Regions from separate parts of the Paenibacillus sp. Cedars genome, predicted to be linked through region 2. Evidence: riboswitches for the same ligand, from Rfam matches in the RefSeq annotation. Region 2 holds a riboswitch; each other region holds the start of a gene.

Region 1 (6,958 bases), on a different replicon from region 2:
GGCATCAGCAGCTGCGCTGCACCTGTAGTTACCAGAGGATACAGAACTCCGCACAGCACAATGAATACAAGACTTGCTCTAAGCGCAATGCCTACGGAGACGCGAGCGTTGCCCGCCTCAGCATGAGGCGTGGACGTTGACGATGTTTGCACAGGATTATTCATTATTCTTCGACCCTTTCTTTCATATCTACCTTGTATAATCAACCTTTGGTTTATCTCTATATACCCGGTTTAACCAACACGCCTAAATCCATAAGTGGACAATCATGTCAATCAGCTTAATCCCGATGAACGGCACGATCACGCCGCCTAATCCGTAGACAAGTACATTACGCTGTAGCAGCTTCGATGAGCTCATCGGCTTATAGGCGACACCCTTCATCGCAAGCGGAATGAGCAGCGGAATAATGATCGCATTGAAGATCAGCGCGGACAGGATGGCCGACATAGGGGAACCGAGTCCCATGACATTCAATACGTTCATGCTTGGAATAGCAGCTGCAAACATGGCGGGAATGATGGCAAAATATTTGGCGACATCGTTCGCAACGCTGAACGTGGTCAGCGCGCCTCTTGTCATCAGCAATTGCTTCCCGATGGCAACGACCTCGATAATCTTGGATGGATCTGAATCCAGATCCACCATATTGGCCGCCTCCTTCGCGGCGGTGGTACCGCTGTTCATCGCAAGCCCGACATCGGCCTGTGCAAGGGCCGGCGCATCGTTCGTTCCGTCACCGGTCATGGCCACCAGCTTGCCTTCGGCCTGTTCTTTTCGAATGACGGCGATCTTATCCTCCGGCTTGCTCTCTGCGATGAAATCATCCACTCCCGCTTCGCGGGCAATCGTCGCTGCAGTCAGCGGATTATCGCCTGTACACATAATGGTCTTAATGCCCATCCGGCGCAGCTGTTCAAACCGTTCCTTCATTCCCGGTTTCACAGTGTCCTTCAGGTAGATCAATCCATAGATGCGGTGATCCACAGCCACAGCCAGCGGGGTTCCTCCCTCCGTAGCAATTGCATCACTGTTTGGCGTCAAGTCCGGAGGTATGGAGCCTCCTTGAGACAGCACCCAAGCCTTGACGGCATCCACTGCACCCTTGCGAACTTTTCGGCCATCCTTCAGGTCCATGCCGCTCATTCGGGTCTCTGCCTTAAATTCGATGAATTCGGCTCCCGCCGTCATACTCTCACCCACCTCAAGGCCTTCCTTCTTCAACAGCTCCAGAACGGAGCGGCCTTCCGGTGTTTCGTCCAGCAGCGAGCTGACCGCTGCCCACTGGGCAACCGATGCCAGCGTTTCGCCACGGGCCGGGATCAGTTGACTTGCCATCCGGTTGCCAAACGTAATGGTTCCGGTCTTATCCAGGATCATTGTATTAATATCTCCGGCCGCTTCCACCGCTTTACCCGACATCGCCAACACATTGAACTGGGTCACCCGGTCCATGCCTGCAATCCCGATGGCCGACAGCAGCCCGCCGATCGTGGTCGGAATCAAACATACCAGCAGCGAGATCAATACCGGGACAGACAGCTCGATGCCAAGATACTTGGCAATCGGAGCGAGTGTAACCACAACGATCAGGAAGATCAGGGTCAACACAATCAGCAGTGTGTTCAGCGCTATTTCATTCGGCGTCTTCTGCCGCGAAGCTCCTTCAACCAGTGAGATCATTCGGTCAATAAACGATTCGCCGGGATCGCTGGTAATCCGAATTTTGATTGTATCGCTGACCACCCGGGTTCCCCCGGTGACCGAGCTGAAATCGCCGCCTGCTTCTTTGATCACCGGCGCGGATTCTCCCGTAATGGCAGATTCGTCGACAGATGCCAGACCGGCGATGACCTCTCCGTCACCAGGGATCATCTCGCCCTGCGTAACCACCACGATATCCCCTTTGCGAAGATCGGTAGACGGCACGGACTGAACCCCTCCGCCTTCCATCACTTTATGGGCGGTCATTTCTTTCTTGGATTGCTTAAGAGAATCGGCCTGAGCTTTACCCCTGCCCTCGGCAAGGGCCTCGGCAAAGTTCGCGAACAGCAGCGTAAACAGCAGAATCACAAACACCGTCAGATTGAATCCGGTACTGCCTTCTGTACCGAAATTGGATGGAAACAGTGTCATGAGCAGAACCACCAAGGTTCCGGCCTCCACAACAAACATCACGGGATTTCTCATCATGAAAGCTGGATTCAGCTTGATGAAGCTGTCCTTCAGCGCTTGATTGACCATTTCTTTGGACATCACTTTGGTTCTCGTATTATTCATGGTAATAGGCCACCTTTTCTAATTAACGGATCGTCAGATGCTCAGCAATCGGGCCGAGCACCAGCACAGGCAGGAAAGTCAATGCGCCGATGATCAGAACCACCGCGAGGAGAATGCCGGCAAACAGCTTATTGTCTGTTCGGAACGTCCCGAGTGTCTCCGGTACCCATTGCTTCCGCATCAGTGAACCGCCGACCGCCAGCAGAGCGATCATCGAGATATAACGGCCGAACAGCATGACGAGCCCGGTTGTGATGTTCCAGAACGGCGTGTTATCTGCAAGTCCTTCAAACCCGGAACCGTTATTGGCTGCGGATGACGTGTATTCGTACAACACCTGTGAGATGCCATGGAAGCCGGCATTGGTAATGCCCGCCTGCCCGGCATCCGTCATCAGGGCAAGCGCCGTCGGAGCCAGAATGATAAATGGGTGCACCAGAATGACGATGGCGATCAGCTTCATTTCCCGCGCTTCTATTTTTCTGCCCAGAAATTCAGGCGTTCGCCCAACCATAAGCCCGGCCAGGAACACAGCCAGTATCGCATACATGAGCATATTCATCAGCCCGACGCCTTTTCCGCCAAAAACAGAGTTCAGCATCATCAGGGACAGCGGCGTAATTCCGCCAAGCGGCGTGAGTGTATCATGCATGTTGTTAACTGAACCGGTCGTAGCCGCCGTCGTCACTGTAGTAAACAGCGAGGACTGGGCGATCCCGAACCGGACTTCCTTACCTTCCATGCTGCCTTGGGATGCATCAATCCCCAGTCGGTTCAGTGCCGGATTGCCGTTTGATTCAGCGGCATAGTTCAGAGACAAGAAGCCGATGAACAAGGTCATCATCACAGAGAATATAATCCAGCCCTGCTTGCGGCTCTTGGCAAACAAACCAAATGTATACGGAAGCGCAGCCCCGAGACTCCACATGCACAGGATCTCAATCACATTGGTTAGAGGGGACGGATTCTCAAACGGATGGGACGAATTGACCCCCATATATCCGCCGCCGTTGGTACCCAGATGCTTGATCGATTCAAGAGCAGCCACCGGACCTACCGCAATTTGCTGCTCGCTTCCTTCCATCGTGGTCACGCTGAGCGCAGGCTTCAGGGTCTGAGGCACCTGCAGGGCGACCAGCACCATTGCAATGATGAAGGCCGCCGGAATGAATACCCGGATATGAGCCTTCACAAAGTCCTCGAAGAAGTTGCCGACGGTTGTCCCCTTACTGGTCACTGCCCGGATAAAAGCGATGGCCACGCACAGCCCGGTCGCCGCCGATGTAAACATCATCATCGTAATGACAGCCATCTGCGCAAAATAGGATAGCCCCGACTCTCCGCTGTAATGCTGCAGATTCGTATTGGTCATAAAGCTGATGATCGTATTGAATGACAAGGTTGATTCCATATTATCGATTCCGTTCGGGTTGAACGGCAGTACCTTTTGCAGCCGCAGAATCAGGTAGCCTGAAGCTACCAGTATGATATTCGTAATGACAAAGCTGAGAGCATACCCTTTCCAGGTCATCCCCTTGCGGTCTTTCAAGCCAATCAGTGCAAATATCGGCTTCTCTGCCCAGGAGAACCATTTATCGGTTCGGTTATCTTCATTGCGAAATACCTGATATAGATAGGTTCCGAGCGGCTTAACCAGCAGCAGCAGAACCAGAATAACGATGGCAATTTGTATAATGCCCATGACGAGTGCCTTCCTCCTTCAGCGGTTCCCCTAGAATTTTTCAGGGTGAACCAGCGCATAAATCAAATACAGAAAAATAAAGAGCGTACATACCAATAATATGATCACAGCTGATCAGCCTCCGGTTCTGAAACCACGCGTCCACACCAGGACATAAACAGCATGAACAGTCCGTAGGTCCCTCCTAATATGAGCACCATATAAAAATCCTGCATAATCCAATCCTCCACGAACCGTATTTGGCATTAAATCTGCAACTAGCTGACAATGGACGAAATCAGGAAAGATACCTGATGATGGTTCGTATGAAGCACCACATCGGCGCCCAGTCCCTTATATATCAACCGCGGATTGCTGGAGTGGGTAATGACGTAAATCGACTTTGTTGTCCATGTCCGGCAAATCCGCAAATAGCGGCAGCACAGATTCAAGCTGCTTTCGAACAGAAACACCTTGCTGACGGGAAACTCGGGAATGATCCAGGTTGACTCGTCTCTGGTATCAATCAGAATAATGTCTTTGCAGCCCAGTTCCATCATCCTCTCCTGCTCGGCCCGATTGTTGGCTATAGCTGCAAACGAAATGTGTTTGTACATCAACTGGCGGATAAATTCCTCCCCGGCCTTATTCGGGGCGGATACCAAGATGAAATCCTGCGGTTTCTCCATGTGTTTCTCCTCCTAAGTTTCAGAAAGAGAAGGCAACAAAAAGAAGCCTGCGGGAGGAGAAGAACTCTTCCCGCAGGCTTCTTATTCATCCACGGTGAAATACACCGTGGCTAAAGTCCACGACAATCGTTGCCTCTCTCGATACGCTTACGAGGTTAGCTGACGGATTCGGGCGTGAGAGTCGCCCTACCCATAGACCGTTATCTTGTCTATGGGATTCACCCCTGAGAGATCAAGTTCATCTCCCGACTGGTTCCCCCGTTCCTTTTCCATTCAAGGACTCAGCGAAAATTGAAAACGAGTAGCATGTTATTCAATTAGCTATTGACTTATATTCCAAGCCTGGCAGAACTGTACAGCCGTCAGAGTCAAGCCGTGAGAGTCGCTTGACCCTGAGCCTCTGGAAGACCCATGGTGCCTTCGCCGAGGTTCTCATTCATAAAGGAGCACCGCAGCTCTCACACTGCCTTGTATCCTTATGAATCTTATCGACCGGCTGCCGCTGTGCCCTGCTCTTGGAATCATCCGTCAATTCATAGTTCGTATCATACGTCCGGCCGTGCGGGATGTAAATGAGCTCAGAAACACGTGTGGCTGAATGTGGAACAAGATCTAACCAGTATATCTTCATTATCTCTCGAATACTGCTCCATACTATGTATTTCTCTTGTTTTCTCGAATTTATCGCAATCCATCGAGATACTGAGATTTTGCCATGATAATAGATGACAATACCAAATGTACACGTTTTCTTTTACGGATTTCATCGATTTTCGGAATGTATGCGTCAAATACGGTCATTTACTTTTGGCTGCCTCCGGCGTATGATTCATCCATCTATTCGCAACACACGTTATACGCTGAGCTCCCGACAGATCGGGAGACGGGGGAACCAATATCACCGATAGGACTTCTGTTGGTGAATGGGGTGAATCCGCGATGCCTGACCAGGCATTGTGGTAGGGCGCTCTCAAGCCCGAATCCGACAGCTAACCTCGTAGGCGTATTGAGAGAGAACACGATCCAGCCAAGCTAAAGCGGCCGCTTCATCGGCTGCTAACCGGAAAAAGGCCTGGAGAGCGGGGTTTCTCTGCTCACCAGGCCTTTTTGTCTTGCATATAACATCTTATAAGGGAGCGTAGATCATGACGAAACTCATCGAATTCGAAGCACAGGCAACAGCCATCCAAACAGCGCCAACAATATGTGAAGAGCCCATCCGCTATATGGAAATGTTCCGTTTCGACTGGGGCTCGGCTGAACGCTTTATCCCCTGGAGCGATCGAAGCTGGAACTGCGGCTTGTTCAAAATCAGCTGCGGAGAAGCAGCCGGTTATGCGGAATATGCCCTGCCGAGCACGAGAGAATTCGCAGATCTGGTCCGCTGGGCATCTGTATTTGCAAGGCTGCGGGGCATGCCCGTGACTGAGGCCATACGCTATGCTCAGCAGCAGCAGCAATGGGGATCCGCTCGGATGCTGCTCGCCGTATCGGCGTTAGCCGATCTGGAGACGAACCTGCACCAGCATGTAACTCGCGAACGCCTAGGCAGCCTCCCGCTGGAGCGGTCCTTCCTGATGGATTGCTCGCAAGCTTATTATTTCTTTTAAGGTAAGGGCGGTGTTCACACCCCTCACTTGAACATATTTTTCAGCACCATCATGAGGTTAGCCGGTTTCTCCGCCAGCCGCCGGGTGAAGTACGGGTACCACATCGTCCCGTAGGGCATATAACAACGGATGCGATAGCCATCCTCTGCAAGCGCAGCCTGATCGTTCATTCGCAGCCCGTACAGCATCTGAAATTCGAAATCCTCTTTCTCTATGCGGCTCTGCTCGGCAAACACCTTGACCCAGTCGATGATATTGTCATCGTGCGTGGCAATCGCAGTGTACGCTCCCTGATCGAAATGCATTTTGATCAATTTTTTATAGTTATCGATCACTTCGCGTTTCTGCTGAAAGGCAATGGTTCCGGGCTCTTTATATGCCCCCTTTACCAGGCGCAGATTGACCCCCGCCTCCATCAGGCTTCGCACGTCTTCCTCCGTGCGGAACAAGTAGGCCTGCATCACGGTGCCCACATTGGGCAGCCCCTCCTTATGGAGCCGCAGCGTCATATCGATTGTCGCCTGGGTATATGGCGAATCCTCCATATCCAGACGCACGAAATTGCGAAACTCTTTCGCCTTTTTCACCACCGACCTGATATTCTCGTAAGCCTTCTCAAGGTCCAGTGCCATGCCCATCTGCGTCGGTTTCAATGACACATTTGACTGCACTCCCCGCTGTGCGATTCCCTCCACAAG
Region 2 (6,958 bases):
ATTTAGAAAGGTAAAAAATGTGAGGTCCACCCCTCATTTATACTAATTTATATCACGAGTCTAACTGAATTTTCATGTATAAAGACCGAGTGCCACAAGGCAAAAATATAAATGGTCCATATTTTTCTTGAGTTGTCGACTCTCCCATTACGGTGTTCCTTTAATAGACCAACAACATGATCTATTTGAATCCATTCTTCAATACCACTTATAATGATTTGTTCGATCATGATATCTCCGATAGATCCCATAAGCCATTTCTTTAAAGGTACTGGAAAACCTAGCTTGGGACGATTCAGTACATGATTAGGCACAATGTCTTCCATCGCTTTACGAAGTACATATTTCGTTGTTTTATTTGTTACACGGTATGATGATGGTATTTTTCGAGCTATTTCAAACACTTCTTTGTCTAGAAATGGCACACGAACCTCTAAGGAATGTGCCATGCTCATTTTATCAGCCTTCATTAGAATATCGCCAGGTAACCAGAAGTTTAGATCGATTAATTGCATTCTGCTAATATCATCAAGGTCTTTCGAAATCTCATATATTTTACTGGTCAGTGCGGTTGTAGGCTCCCAATTCGCTTTCACATTTACCATTGAAGATAAGACAAGTCTTTTTTCTTGTTCGTTAAAGATCTTAGCATTCCCCAAAAATCGTTCTTCTAAAGGAGTTAAGCCTCTTTTCATATAGTTTTTGCCATAAAAATTGAAGGGAATTTGGTCTATAAATTGCTTGATGTTCTTTTTTAGGTTTGTAGGAATCCACGATAATGGCTTAAGTGAGGAGGGCTCTCTATAGATACGATATCCTCCAAACAGCTCGTCTGCACCTTCACCCGATAATGCGACAGTAATATGCTCCCTTGCCACTTGGGAAAGTCGATAGATCGCAATTGCAGACGGATCTGCTATGGGTTCATCCATATGCCACACAGCCTTGATTGTATCCTCAAAAAAACGATCAACCGATATCACTTCATCAAAATGATCTATACCCAGTTCAGTTGCCGTCTTTTTAGCGTATATATTTTCATTATGCTCGCCTTCAAATCCTACTGAGAAGGTTTTTATAGGCCCTCTCTTGCTAAGATAACTGGCAATCGATGTTGAGTCTATTCCACCAGATAAAAAACTCCCTATCGGCACATCACTCTGGGTATGAAGATTCACAGATTCATTAAGTTTATACCGGATCTCTTCAATGAATGTTTCAATTGGCCGATGTTCCGGTTCGAACTTAGCTTCCCAATATGCTTGTTTTTTTATATTTCCCCATTGATCGACAATCATATAGTGACCTGGCTCTAGCTTTTTTATTCCAGCAAACATTGTATCTGGTTGGGGCACATACTGTAATGTTAGATAATGGAACAGACTTTTTGAGTTAACGGCGGGTTTCAGACCATCCAAAGAAAGGATACTTTTAATTTCGGAGCCAAAGGCAAATTGAGTGTTATCCGTATAGTAATAGAATGGTTTTATTCCGAAATGATCACGAGCAGCAAATAATTGTTTTTTCCTCCGATCCCATATTGCAAATCCAAACATCCCACGCAATTTTTCTAAACAATGCTCCTGATACTCCTCATATAAATGGATGATGACTTCAGAATCTGTGTTCGTTTTAAACGTATGACCAAGCTCTTCAAGTTCTCTTTTTAATGTTTGATAATTATAAACCTCACCGTTAAAAACTAGCCAAAGGCTCTGATCTTCGTTGGAAATAGGCTGACTGCCGTGTTCCAAATCAAGGATCGACAAACGGGTAAATCCTAAAGCAATCCGATCTACCAACCTAATGCCCGTTTGATCGGGACCACGATGTTTGATTGCATCGGTCATTTTTCTTATTGCTGCCGTCGTTGGCAGAGAATTGTTTTCAAACATCAAAAGCCCTGTAATCCCACACATAGAAAAAGTCTTCCCTTCCGGATTTTTAACTACACATTGTAGTGTTTTAACAAAAAAATTGATCCTTGTTTAAAAACATCAAGAAATCAATAATATTATACACTACGAATTGTAGTTTATTTAATTTAACTAGTCAATTTTTCATTTTATGGTATTTCTATTGCAGATTAATGAAATTTGTTAAATTAATTTCTTAACAAGATTTAATTCACCTTAATATGGGATACAAAAAAACAAACCCATGGTTTTTACCAGGGCTTGTCTAATTACAAATTAGTACTAGTGCAATCCACTAACCATTTTTGTATAACTTTGTTTCGAGATTGTACGTCTTGCTGTAACGTATCGATCCTTATAGTATGATTCCGATAAATTACTAATCCTTACCCCCTTGCTACTGGAAGAATGAGCAAATTGCCCATTACCGATATAAATCCCTGCATGAGATATACCAGCACCACTTGTATTAAAGAATACCAAATCCCCAGGCTTGAGATTTTTCTTTGCAACTGGGGTACCCGTTTTTGCCTGAGCATTTGATGTCCGTGGCAGCTCCAAATTAAACTTATCAAAGATATACAAGATAAAACCAGAACAATCAAATCCACTCGATACAGAAGTTCCTCCCCACTTGTAAGGTGTACCTACGACTTGACTTACTTCTGTACGTAATTTGGATTGATCATCAGCAAACGCATTAGTCGCACCAGCTGATAATATGACAGCAGACCCTATTAATGAAATCATGAATTTCTTCAAACACATGCTCTCCCTTCGGATGCCTACGGAGTTAGCTAAGGGTTCGGTAGAAGGCTCCCTTTATTCCTTTTCAATCAAGAATAATTCACCCGGAATGGTTCCCCCGTTTTCAAAATGAAACTCGGCATTAAAAATTAATTTTTTGTAACCCTACATAATGTAGTACATTTTCGTATATGTTGTCAATCCCATCCTCTAAATCCATCATTTTTTTTATAAACAGTCGAGTTTCGTTCAAATTCACCCCATAAAGTACAATTATAAGGAGAAGTTTCGCTCTTATTGTATTATTCTTATATGAACACAGACTTCTTCTAAGTTAGTTATTAAATACATTATTGTAACCACTTCATTTTCAGTATAGCAGAAAAAACTGTTCAAGCAGACGTTGATCTGCTCTAACAGCTATCTCCAAGTCATATATAATTTTAGTTGTAACTTATAATCAATAAACCCTCCTTTCTCACAAGGAGGGTTTATTGATTATTGAGTCTGTTCTACGCTGCCATTGCTCTACAAGCCTCTGCACATCTAAAGCAAGCTTCTGCACATTCTTGACAGTGTTTTACATCATGCATTTTACATTCTGTGCCACATTCTTCACAAACATCGGCACAGATACTACAGATCTCACGCGCATAAACACTGTTCGTTGACATTGCATGCGCAGCAAAAGCACAAATATCAGCGCATTGTCGATCTAAACGAATACATTTTGTCATCATAGCTATATTCTCTTCATCAAGACAAGCGTTGTAACAATGATTACATGCCATCATACAACGTATGCATTCCTCGATACACTTTTGGTATTGTTCATGTGACATAGTCAATATCTCCTTTCGAATTTACGATTCAAGAATTTAGGATGCACAACACTTTTTATTTGATTCAAAAAATCAAATAATGTAATCACCTCGCTTTTCATACGATTTGTAACCTATTGTTAGGTTGACTATTATATAACCCGAAGTTATGTAGATTTTGTGAGGAAACTGAACAAATTTGAAAATGATGATTGTACATGAAGACTGAGCTTTGAATCCGTGATTACTTTACTATTTTAGGTTTAAATTAGTATTAATGGGTAACAATACTACGTAATGTAGTCCTAACAATCTTTTCTTATTACGGCATTAGACTAAATAATCTTATGAAGAGGTGAATTCAATGTATAAAAACTCCAAAAAGAGCGTGAAACATCAATTCACGAACAATCATATACACAAACACGATAGTGAGCATCATCATCAAGGGATGAAACACGACTACCATGACCATTCTGGATCACATCATAGTACCGGGCACCAACATAACGGCGGGGATAAACATGCCGGTCATCATGTAGATGACTTTAAAAAACGCTTTTATATTTGTTTAATTATTACGATTCCAATCATGGCTCTCTCGCCAATGATTCAGATGTTCATTGGGGTACATTGGCGGTTTCCATATGACACCGTTTTACTGTTTCTACTCTCCACTTTTGTCTTCTTTTATGGAGGTAAGCCTTTTTTAGTTGGTGCATATCGAGAACTAAAACAAAAGAGCCCGGGCATGATGACGTTAATATCACTTGCTATCGTTGTTGCTTACGTATACAGTTCATTAATTGTCATAGGATTGACGGATGTAGATTTCTTTTGGGAACTGGCAACCCTTATTGTTATTATGCTGCTGGGTCACTGGCTAGAAATGAAGTCTATTTTAGGTGCATCTAATGCCCTAGAGGAATTGGTCAAACTAATCCCTTCTGAAGCACATCTTATTACGGAAAATGGAGATATCAAAGAGGTAAGCGTGTCAGAGTTAAGCCCAGAGCAAACAATATTAATTAAACCTGGAGAGCGAATCCCTGTAGATGGAATCATTGTGAAAGGACAATCATCACTCGATGAATCCATGCTTACAGGGGAGTCCGTCCCGGTCATCAAGAATCCTGGAGATAAACTCATTGGAGGTGCTGTTAACGGTGAAGGAGCATTAACCGTAACGGTTACCAATAGTGGTGAAAAGGGTTACTTATCTCAAGTTATTTCACTCGTTAAAGAAGCTCAAGAATCTAAATCTAAAACTCAAAACTTATCCGATCGCGCGGCAAAATGGTTATTTTATGTAGCTTTAGGTGCAGGTTTAATAACCCTAATCGTATGGCTTTCATTAGGTTACGGCTTTAACTTCGCAATAGAGCGCATGGTGACTGTGATGATTATTGCCTGTCCACACGCTTTGGGTTTGGCCGTACCTCTTGTTGTATCAACCACTACCTCGATAGCAGCGAAAAAAGGCTTATTGATACGTAACCGTACTGCCTTTGAAGAAGCTCGAAAATTGAACGCTGTCGTATTTGATAAAACAGGAACACTAACTCAAGGTAAATTTGGAATAACCGATATTTTACCGGCATCGGGATATACAGAGACGGAAATTTTAACCCTCGTTGGTTCCCTAGAAGCTCAATCCGAACATCCTATCTCTAAAGGTGTAGTGGAAGAAGTGAAAAACCGTGAAATAAAAATACCAGAACCAGAGTCATTTGAAGCACTGACAGGGAAAGGTCTTAAGGGGAAAGTTAACGGTAAGGATGTTTTGGTTGTTAGCCCTGGCTTTATGGAGGATCAAAAAATAGATTATCCTATTGCGGAGTATAATAAGCTGGCATCACAAGGAAAAACGGTTGTCTTTGCCGTTGTAGATAACCAATATGCCGGTCTAATTGGCCTTGCAGATAAAGTCCGGGATAGTGCAAAGAACGCTGTAGAAAACTTAAAGTCGTTAGAAATTAAATCAATGATGTTGACAGGGGATAACAGAAAAGTTGCCCAATGGGTCGGCGAAAGCTTACATTTAGATGAGATATATGCAGAAGTCCTCCCCCATCAAAAGGCTGATAAAATTACGGAGATTCAAAAAGAGGGTTATATGGTTGCCATGACGGGGGATGGGGTGAATGATGCTCCAGCCTTAGCAAAAGCAGATCTCGGCATTGCTATTGGCGCGGGAACGGATGTCGCAATTGAAACAGCAGATATTGTTCTTGTAAGAAGTGATCCTAATGATGTCGTTTCGATTCTCGACTTATCCAGGAAAGCTTACAATAAAATGATTCAAAATCTTTGGTGGGCCAGTGGTTATAATATTATTGCCATTCCACTTGCCGCCGGTATATTATACGGTGCTGGAATTGTCCTAAACCCTGCGATAGGAGCCATACTGATGTCTCTCAGTACTATTGTCGTAGCAATTAACGCCAAACTTCTTAGGGCATGACCCATGTGTGAAACAATTACTGCAAGAGGCTCAAACGAGCCTCTTTTTTTCTTTGGGCATAAAGCGAGGCATCACATTATTTCATGAAACCCCTAGCCTGCAGGCTGCCGGCAATAGGTTCTTCTGACAACAGTTCGCAAAGGAACTGGTTGATCGATTCTAACTTATCGTTATCGATTTTTCGAGATATCATCGTGTATAGTTCCTGTTCTATCAATGTTACTCTTCTTGATTTTTCCACACCTTTATCGGATAAACGTAATATAACCGCTCTGGAATCTTTAGGGTCCGTATCACGAATAATGTAACCATCCTGAACAAGTTTGTTAACGAGCCTTGATGGACTGCCACCTTCACATATTAACAGAAAGCCGAGCTCCTTCAATGAGAGTGGTCCTCTCTCTTCAAGAACCCGTAACACCTCCGCCTGTGATCCGGTAATACTTTCTTTACTCAATGCAGACTGTAACATACGTCCACCCTGTCTTTCGGCAGCAAGAATCAGAAAACGTAATTGTTCAGCAAGTTCTATATTTTGTTCCAAGTTAATCACCATTCTCCGTAGCATACTTGATATGTAGAAATTATATCATACCATTACGCCTCGAAAGCAAAACTCCAGCGTCCGGATCATGGGTTGATAGTATAGGTGCACCACCATTTCTTTTTGACCACTCCCTAAGTTGGTTCATTGTTGTTACAGCTGCCTTTTTATCATCTGCAACACCATCTGCTACCTCTCGCTTAAATTGTGATTGTGTGTAGATTGCATCCCCGGCTAAGCAAACCGGCTGTCTTCCATTTACCAACAACGATTGATGACCAAATGTATGCCCTGGGGTCGGAACAATCACAAGGGAACCATCCCCGATCAAGTCATATCCATTTATAAATGCACCTGCTTGATTCATCTTTTCATGATGAATAATTTGATATTTATAATCAGGATTATAAAATCTATGTTTTTGATATCCATGCATGAACGTTGCTCCAAAACGTTGACCATCTGC
Region 3 (6,958 bases), on a different replicon from region 2:
GTCTTGGCTGATCAGCCTCGAAATGAATCGGCGCAATGCCTGTTGCTTGCCATACTGTTCCTCTACGCTCGTACTCGAATAACTTTTCGATGGCATTCGCAATCTGTGGCCCTACTTCACGCTCAACCAAATACAAGGCCACGTCAAGTCCGGAAGTAACACCTCCGGCAGTCACCAAGCGAGGAGTATCTTCCACGATTCTTGCATCAACCGGAATTGCCCCGAGAGCTCCTAGTGCACCCATGCCTATTTGATTGGTGACAGCATATCTGTCTTTCAACAAACCACCCATAGCCAGCACCAATGAACCTCCACACACGGTAACCACTGTGACTTCCTTATTATTTAAAGCTTGTTTCATCATACTTGTTAAAGCAGTATCCTTAGCCTGCTTCAATATATTAGGAATAGAATCTTCTGATTTTCCGGCTGGCTTACCCGAAGCTCCAGGAACCACAATAATTCCAGAACGAGCGGGGTCAATTACGCCTTGCGCTTCAAGGGAGGGCCCATTCAGACCGCTCGGAACCGAACGCTTGCCTTCTGCGGATACCAATTCTACTGTGACTTTCCCTCCGGAGTACATTCCAGCGGCAGCGAATACTTCATATGGCGCTAACGCGTCCAGCAGATCGAACCCATCGAACAGTACGATTTGAACATGTACACTTTTGTCCTTGGCATCTTGATCCTTTTTTGTATTCGCACTTGCTACGGGGGCAAACAGACTTAACATAAGCGTTAACGACATGAGTAAGCTAATCATTTTTTTCATCCTATACCAATTCCTCTCGTTTTGTTTGAAAGATGATGTTTGGGATAACTAACCCCAGTGCGATAGAGCCGTAAATGTCGATGGTGTAGTCACCCGACGCGCTAGGTACGACAATGATACCCGCAATCTTCCTAGTCTCTATTAGACAGAAAATCTTTCAGCATGCGATATTCCTTCTCATCTATTTCGCCTTTGGCCATTCGCTCCTTCAGAATCATAGCAAAGTCATGTTTTTGATGATCATCTTTTTGTCGATGACGAATCGCGTATACACGAACCGCTAGGAAAGAAAACAGCGTGAGACAAAATAAAGCGCCGAACGGGAAAAATGAGAAAGCTTCATTTTCCAAACCCATATGGAAACCTCCTTCATTGAGTATTCTGTGAGAAGACGATTTTCCGAAATTCAAAGAATCCGTGCTCCCAAATAAAAAGATAACAAACAAATATCTCAAACGAAGATGTAGAAAGGTCTCAAAATTATAAACAAATCATCACAATACAAAAGCTCGTATAAGCACTGGGACAGAGCGATTCGTAATATTGGGAAATTATAAGGAGCAGCCTTTGTTCTTTAACTTCCTCGCCAACCATCATACCCCTATAAAAATGCATGAAATTAATCGATGACTTTAACCAAGTCAAAGGGGGGATACATAATGAGCTATACCATATTGCAAACTCCAACATGAATGAAGTCAACAAGGTTTGGAGAATGATCGTGTAAGATGAAAAAAACAATACAGAATGATTCTAGCTTTGTTACGCAAATACGATCCCGTACAATATCAAGCCTACGTCTAAGATCAAAACACTCGATTTGATGCAAAGGAACCAATGCAAAATTACAAACTGATGATGATCCGAAATGATATTAAAGGTGAGCTTGAATGGTGAAATAAACCTGCACTAGCCACAACATAATTAAAAAAAGCCGCAATCTGGTCATACCCCTGTCAAGTAGACAGGTGAAAAAGACTAAGCAGCCAGCGCGTGTCGGTACTCAATCGGCGCGCGCTGTTTAAGTTTTGCCTGAAAACGCTGGTAGTTGTAAAAGTAGATATAATCTTCAACGGCTTGATGTAACTCTTCTTCTGATTTACACTGAAGGAGGTACAACTTTTCTGTTTTGAGATGCGAAAAAAAGGATTCGATGCATGCATTATCTAGGCAGGTTGCTTTGCGAGAGTGGCTGCCTTTAATGCTGAATTCTTCTAACCGTGTGTTGTACGCCTGAGACGTGTATTGGAAGCCCTGATCCGAATGGAGCACGGCTTCTGAGACGTCTTTTTTTCTTATCCACTGCTCGACGGTATCGAGTACAAGTTCCAAATCGTTACGTCTAGAAATCTGCCAAGCTACAATCTCATTATTAAACAAATCTTGAATCACGGACAAATAATAAAAGTGTGTTCCGTCAGAGATATAGGTAATATCCGTCACCATTTTTTGTCCCGGGGCAGTAGCATGAAATTGCCGTTTGAGTCGGTTAGGGTACACCACGGATGGTGTATAACTAGATAATTTTCGTTTCTTTCGAATCACAGACTGAATCGACAGCTCTTTCATCAAACGCCATACCTTTTTGTGATTCACACGGTAACCAGCTTCCCACAAAGCCGTTACCATTCGAGGATAACCGAAATATGGATGAGCCAAGTGAGTAGCCATCATGTGTTCTTTGATCTCTTGATCCAGGCCTTCTTTTTGGCTACTACGATAAAGGCGCATTGACCGCCACTTGTAGTAACTGGCTCTAGGCACTCCCACAACAGCTAACAACCTTGTAACGCCGTGTTGGTCCCTCAATTCTTCGATGATTTCATAGTTTTGCTGTCGACTAAGGCTGTCTCCTTTAACAGATTGGGATACCGCTTTTTTAAATAATCTACCTGCGCTTTTAGATAATCTCGTTCTTCTTCGATACTTGAGAACGTCGTGCGAGGGCGTCCTTTCATGGGACTACCAGAGCCTTTACGCGTATCGAATACCTCTCCATCTCGATATTTTCTCACCCACGTTTTAAGTTGTGTACAACTTCGTATTCCCAGCTTGTCTGCTACAGCTTGATAGCTCATAGATCCCTCGAGGTAGCATTGAACTGCTCTTAATTTGAACTCCTCCGTATACGATTGAAAAACTTGTCCCTTTTTAGCCATAAAAATACCCCCTCCAAGTTCGCTCGATTCTCATGATAACATGAGGCTTTTTTCGAGTGTCTACTTTGAGGGGATAATACCAAATCGCGGCTTTTTTATTATCTCGTCTTATCCAATCAAAATATGATCTTCCGCGTAGCCAATTTTGGATGAACGCTTTTTCTGAGCCAATGCGTAAGCCAGTGTCAAGGGACCCAGCCGTCCGGCAAACATCGTTATGGTTACAATGAATTTCCCCACGGGAGATAATTCGCTTGTCAATCCCATCGACAATCCAGTAGTGCTGAAAGCGGATGTCGCTTCAAACAGCACTTCCAAAAAATGTTCTTCCAGCATTCCTTCTGAAATGGTCAGCAATAGGGAAACTCCCAGCACAACCACCAGAGAACTCATGACAACGGCCAGTGCGCGCATAACGGTTTCGCCTGCTATTTTGCGCTTGAAGGCATGGATTTGACCACCCCCGCGAAAGGTTTGGATCGTAGCTAATATGAGTACAACAAGTGTATTGATCTTAATACCGCCGCCTGTCCCTCCGGAAGCAGCACCAATGAACATCAGAATAATAATGAAGAACTGAGAAGCTGCCAGCATACTGCCGATATCAATCGTATTAAACCCCGAGCTTCGTGGCGTTATGCCTTGAAAAAAAGCAGCCAGTACTTGTTCGCTCCCACTCAATTGGCCAAAGGTTGACGGATTCCAGCTCTCCATAAAGTATATAAATAGAAAACCGAGCAGGGACAGCGTTCCTGTCCCGACCAGAACAACCTTGGAGTGAAGCGAAAGTTTTTTCCATGAACGTTTTTGGAATACATCCACAATGACGATATAGCCGAGACCTCCAATGATAAATAACAGGACAATCGTAATATTGACGATCGGATCGCCAACGAAGGGTGTCAGGCTGTCAGACCACAGGGCGAAACCGGCATTGTTGAATGCGGAAACGGAATGGAAAAGGGCGTAATAGGCCGCCTGCCCCCATCCAAAATCCGATTGCCAACGAAGTGTTAGAACAATCGTTGCCAGTGCTTCAAATGCGAAAGCGATAAGTACCATGTACATTGACAATTTAACCAAACCTTGTGCCGAAGTTGAATAGGTGGTTTGCTGGATGATGAGCCGTTGTTTCAAGCCAATCCTTTTCCCCAAAACAATGGCGACCATGACACCAAAGGTCATAAAGCCAAGTCCGCCAATTTGGATCAACATCATAATGATGACTTGTCCAAAAGTTGAAAACACGCTGCCGGTATCCAAGACAACGAGTCCGTTTACGCATATTGCTGACGTGGCCGTAAATAATGCATCCAGCAGACCAACTGAACTTCCGGTGGAGGAAGAGTGGGGAAGCGCCAGCAATGCGGCTCCGATTAATATCAATGTGAAAAAAACAAGCATGATGAGTTGAGGAGGGCTCATCTTTTTCTTAAGCTTGTTGATGAACAACTCCATTTTGCCAGGAGCGGAATGTTGTGTATTTCGATCGTTTGAATTTATAGAGGGTCTTCTCACAAATTCCACTCCCATTTCTTATTAATCTTCGTCCTTGGCATACATTTCTCTGTTTTGGAATAAAGACGAGTCTATTACTTTTCCGTGACTTATTTTTAGATATTGGACTTCTTGATCTGTTTTTATTTTTAGCAAACCGGTGTCAAAATCGGTATTCAACTCTTTGAAAAATAGTCCGCTGGCTACAGGGTTGCCCCCGGATTCCTTATTACCGATTATATAATGAGGACCCTCTTTGAAAACGGCGACTCGAATCCCTCGTTCATGGGTGTCAGTAATTTGTTCATCCATCCTCTGAACTGCCACGATGTGCAGATCCGTTTCGCCAATCTGGTTTAGGAGTTCGTTGACAAACGACCCGCGCGTAATTTCTTGCCATCGTGTTTGTCCAGACTGCCCGATGATGAGTTGGGTAATATGAAGGTTCTTGGCAGTTTCTGCTATGATTTCGGAAGCCTTGCGATCTTTGTTTGGTTTGACGATAAAGGTCGCCCCATATTCGTCGCATTTCATTTGCCACTCAGCCATATACCTTTCTTGTGTCTGATCAAGCTCATTCTCACGTAAGGGTATAACGCTCAACACAAACAGGGGACACTGAAGCAGATTGGCTAATTCACCGCCTCGGCGGATGAGGCGTTCGCCGTTCGGACCATAATACACGCATACCAGTATTTTTTCGTTGTTCAACAGATAAATCATTCCTTTCTTATTCTTCAGTAGACGGTAATTACCACATTAGCTTAAATTAAAAAGGCCTGGTTGCAGAGATATATCTGCTTCCAGACCTTGGCTGTACGAATTTTGGACAAGTCAAAGTAGAAGAGTGTTCTCTCCCAAGACGCTGACGAGGTTAGCTGTCGGATTCGGGATTGAGAGTTCCCGTTCCTTCTTCATCAGAAAGAATTCACCCCTAAAGCTTAAGCAGCTTTTGTTGGTTCCCCCGTTCCTCATAGAGGATTAAGCGTAATGCGTATAAAATTTATTGTAATAAATATTATGCTAAAATAAGCTAAAAGTAAACAGTCTGCCATGGGCAATGAATGTCATTCATGGGTTGAGGTAGAATTCAATCTCTGTTTTGTATATACTCGTTTCAAGTTATTATTTGATTACACGAAGGTTACTTACATATCCGTACCGTCTTTTTCCTTCACGGGGTTAGCTAATCCAAACTTCTTAACCAATGGTTTGATGGTTAACCCCTGCACGAGAAGTGAGAAAAGGACAACACTAAACGTGAGCACGAGTATATCGTCGCGGCCGGCGAAGGTTGAAGGCAAACTTAAGGCGAGTGCGATGGATAAGCTGCCCTTTAACCCTCCCCAATTCAAAACCATCTTCCATGATGAAGGGAAGGGTCTCAGGAAGTACAGGCTCGCGTAGACGGCCACAGTCCTACCGATGAGAACGATCAGAATGGCGGCACCGATTAACGCCCATTTGTCTGCGAAGTTAATATGTTTGATTTCGAGACCGATCATCAGGAATATCAATGAATTTGCAATCAACGTGATGACGTCCCAGAACGAATTAATGTTCATCTTGGTCGTCTCCGACATCCCGATGCGCGCTCCGTAACTGCCGAAAATCAAGCCGCCCACGACGACGGCAATCACACCGGATACATGGAAATGCTCGGCGATAAAGAAACTTCCGAAGAAGAGGAGCATTGAGAACGCAATCTCCAACGGATAATCGTCATAGAAGCGAATGAGCTGTGAGAATAGATACCCAAGCAAGCCTCCAACTGCGATACCGCCGACACTGAACTTGAGAAAGAGCAATAGGCCGCTGCCTGCTCCCGCCCAGCCCATTTCCATATATGTAAGTAAATAAACGGAGGAGATCTGAAACAACACAACGGCAATTCCGTCATTAAACAACGATTCCCCTTCAATAATCGTCACGATTTTCTTCGGTACGCCTAAAGACTTGAAGATGGAGATGACACTGATCGGATCTGTGGCGCTCATTAAAGCCGCAAAGGTAAATGCAACGACTAAAGGTAATCCCATAAGCCCGTACATGGCAAGAGCAATAAGAAGGAAAGAGAGCAAGGTGCCGCCAAAAGCAAGGGCAAGCACCGGCTTGCCTTGTTCACGAAGATGCGAGAATGGAAGCTTTAGCGTAGCATCCCCGAGAAGGATTGGCAGGAACAGGGAAATAATGATCGCTTGAAACACATTCGATTGGGTGATGAAAGATTCGGCTTCATCCAGCACCGGCACGTGGATCAATCCAAGCAGCAGACCTACGATAACAAGAGCAATAGAGTAGGGCTGATTCATTTTTTTGGCTAACGCGATAACCCCCATCGAAACCGCTAGTAGAATTAACAATTGAACGAATATCTCATTAAAATGATGCATAGAGCCCCCCTCCTTAAAGAAGATAATCTCCAGTTATTGTAACTTAATGACCTCCAAACAACAAATATATTGACAAATGGGAAAAAGAGGGCGTATTTTATGAATATAAAATAAAATTAATCACAGAATCATTT

The links. Region 2 has a riboswitch for cyclic di-AMP ahead of B9D94_RS00270 (C40 family peptidase). Riboswitches for the same ligand answer to the same signal wherever they lie in the genome.
Region 1: it holds a riboswitch for cyclic di-AMP, as region 2 does, so the genes downstream of both, B9D94_RS26455 (hypothetical protein) here and B9D94_RS00270 (C40 family peptidase) in region 2, are expected to answer to the same signal.
Region 3: it holds a riboswitch for cyclic di-AMP, as region 2 does, so the genes downstream of both, B9D94_RS13410 (universal stress protein) here and B9D94_RS00270 (C40 family peptidase) in region 2, are expected to answer to the same signal.

What each region holds. Positions count from the first base shown of each region.
Region 1 covers NZ_CP020866.1:5,437,535-5,444,492, forward strand. The annotation lists gene kdpC (potassium-transporting ATPase subunit KdpC) at 1-164, opposite strand, end outside; gene kdpB (potassium-transporting ATPase subunit KdpB) at 247-2,280, opposite strand; gene kdpA (potassium-transporting ATPase subunit KdpA) at 2,303-3,982, opposite strand; gene B9D94_RS31985 (potassium-transporting ATPase subunit F) at 4,013-4,090, opposite strand; gene B9D94_RS26455 (hypothetical protein) at 4,240-4,650, opposite strand; cyclic di-AMP (ydaO/yuaA leader) riboswitch at 4,779-4,947, opposite strand; cyclic di-AMP (ydaO/yuaA leader) riboswitch at 5,499-5,670, shown strand; gene B9D94_RS26460 (hypothetical protein) at 5,796-6,260, shown strand; gene B9D94_RS26465 (proline dehydrogenase family protein) at 6,284-6,958, opposite strand, start outside.
Region 2 covers NZ_CP020864.1:51,806-58,763, forward strand. The annotation lists gene asnB (asparagine synthase (glutamine-hydrolyzing)) at 48-1,919, opposite strand; gene B9D94_RS00270 (C40 family peptidase) at 2,199-2,678, opposite strand; cyclic di-AMP (ydaO/yuaA leader) riboswitch at 2,683-2,815, opposite strand; gene B9D94_RS00275 (four-helix bundle copper-binding protein) at 3,176-3,505, opposite strand; gene B9D94_RS00280 (heavy metal translocating P-type ATPase) at 3,849-5,948, shown strand; gene B9D94_RS00285 (MarR family winged helix-turn-helix transcriptional regulator) at 6,025-6,492, opposite strand; gene B9D94_RS00290 (N-acyl homoserine lactonase family protein) at 6,533-6,958, opposite strand, start outside.
Region 3 covers NZ_CP020866.1:2,542,403-2,549,360, forward strand. The annotation lists gene B9D94_RS13385 (DJ-1/PfpI family protein) at 1-775, opposite strand, end outside; gene B9D94_RS13390 (SHOCT domain-containing protein) at 907-1,131, opposite strand; partial or broken gene B9D94_RS13400 (IS3 family transposase) at 1,754-2,641, opposite strand; gene B9D94_RS31900 (transposase) at 2,581-2,934, opposite strand; gene B9D94_RS13405 (TrkH family potassium uptake protein) at 3,043-4,452, opposite strand; gene B9D94_RS13410 (universal stress protein) at 4,474-5,142, opposite strand; cyclic di-AMP (ydaO/yuaA leader) riboswitch at 5,279-5,429, opposite strand; gene B9D94_RS13415 (cation:proton antiporter) at 5,580-6,824, opposite strand.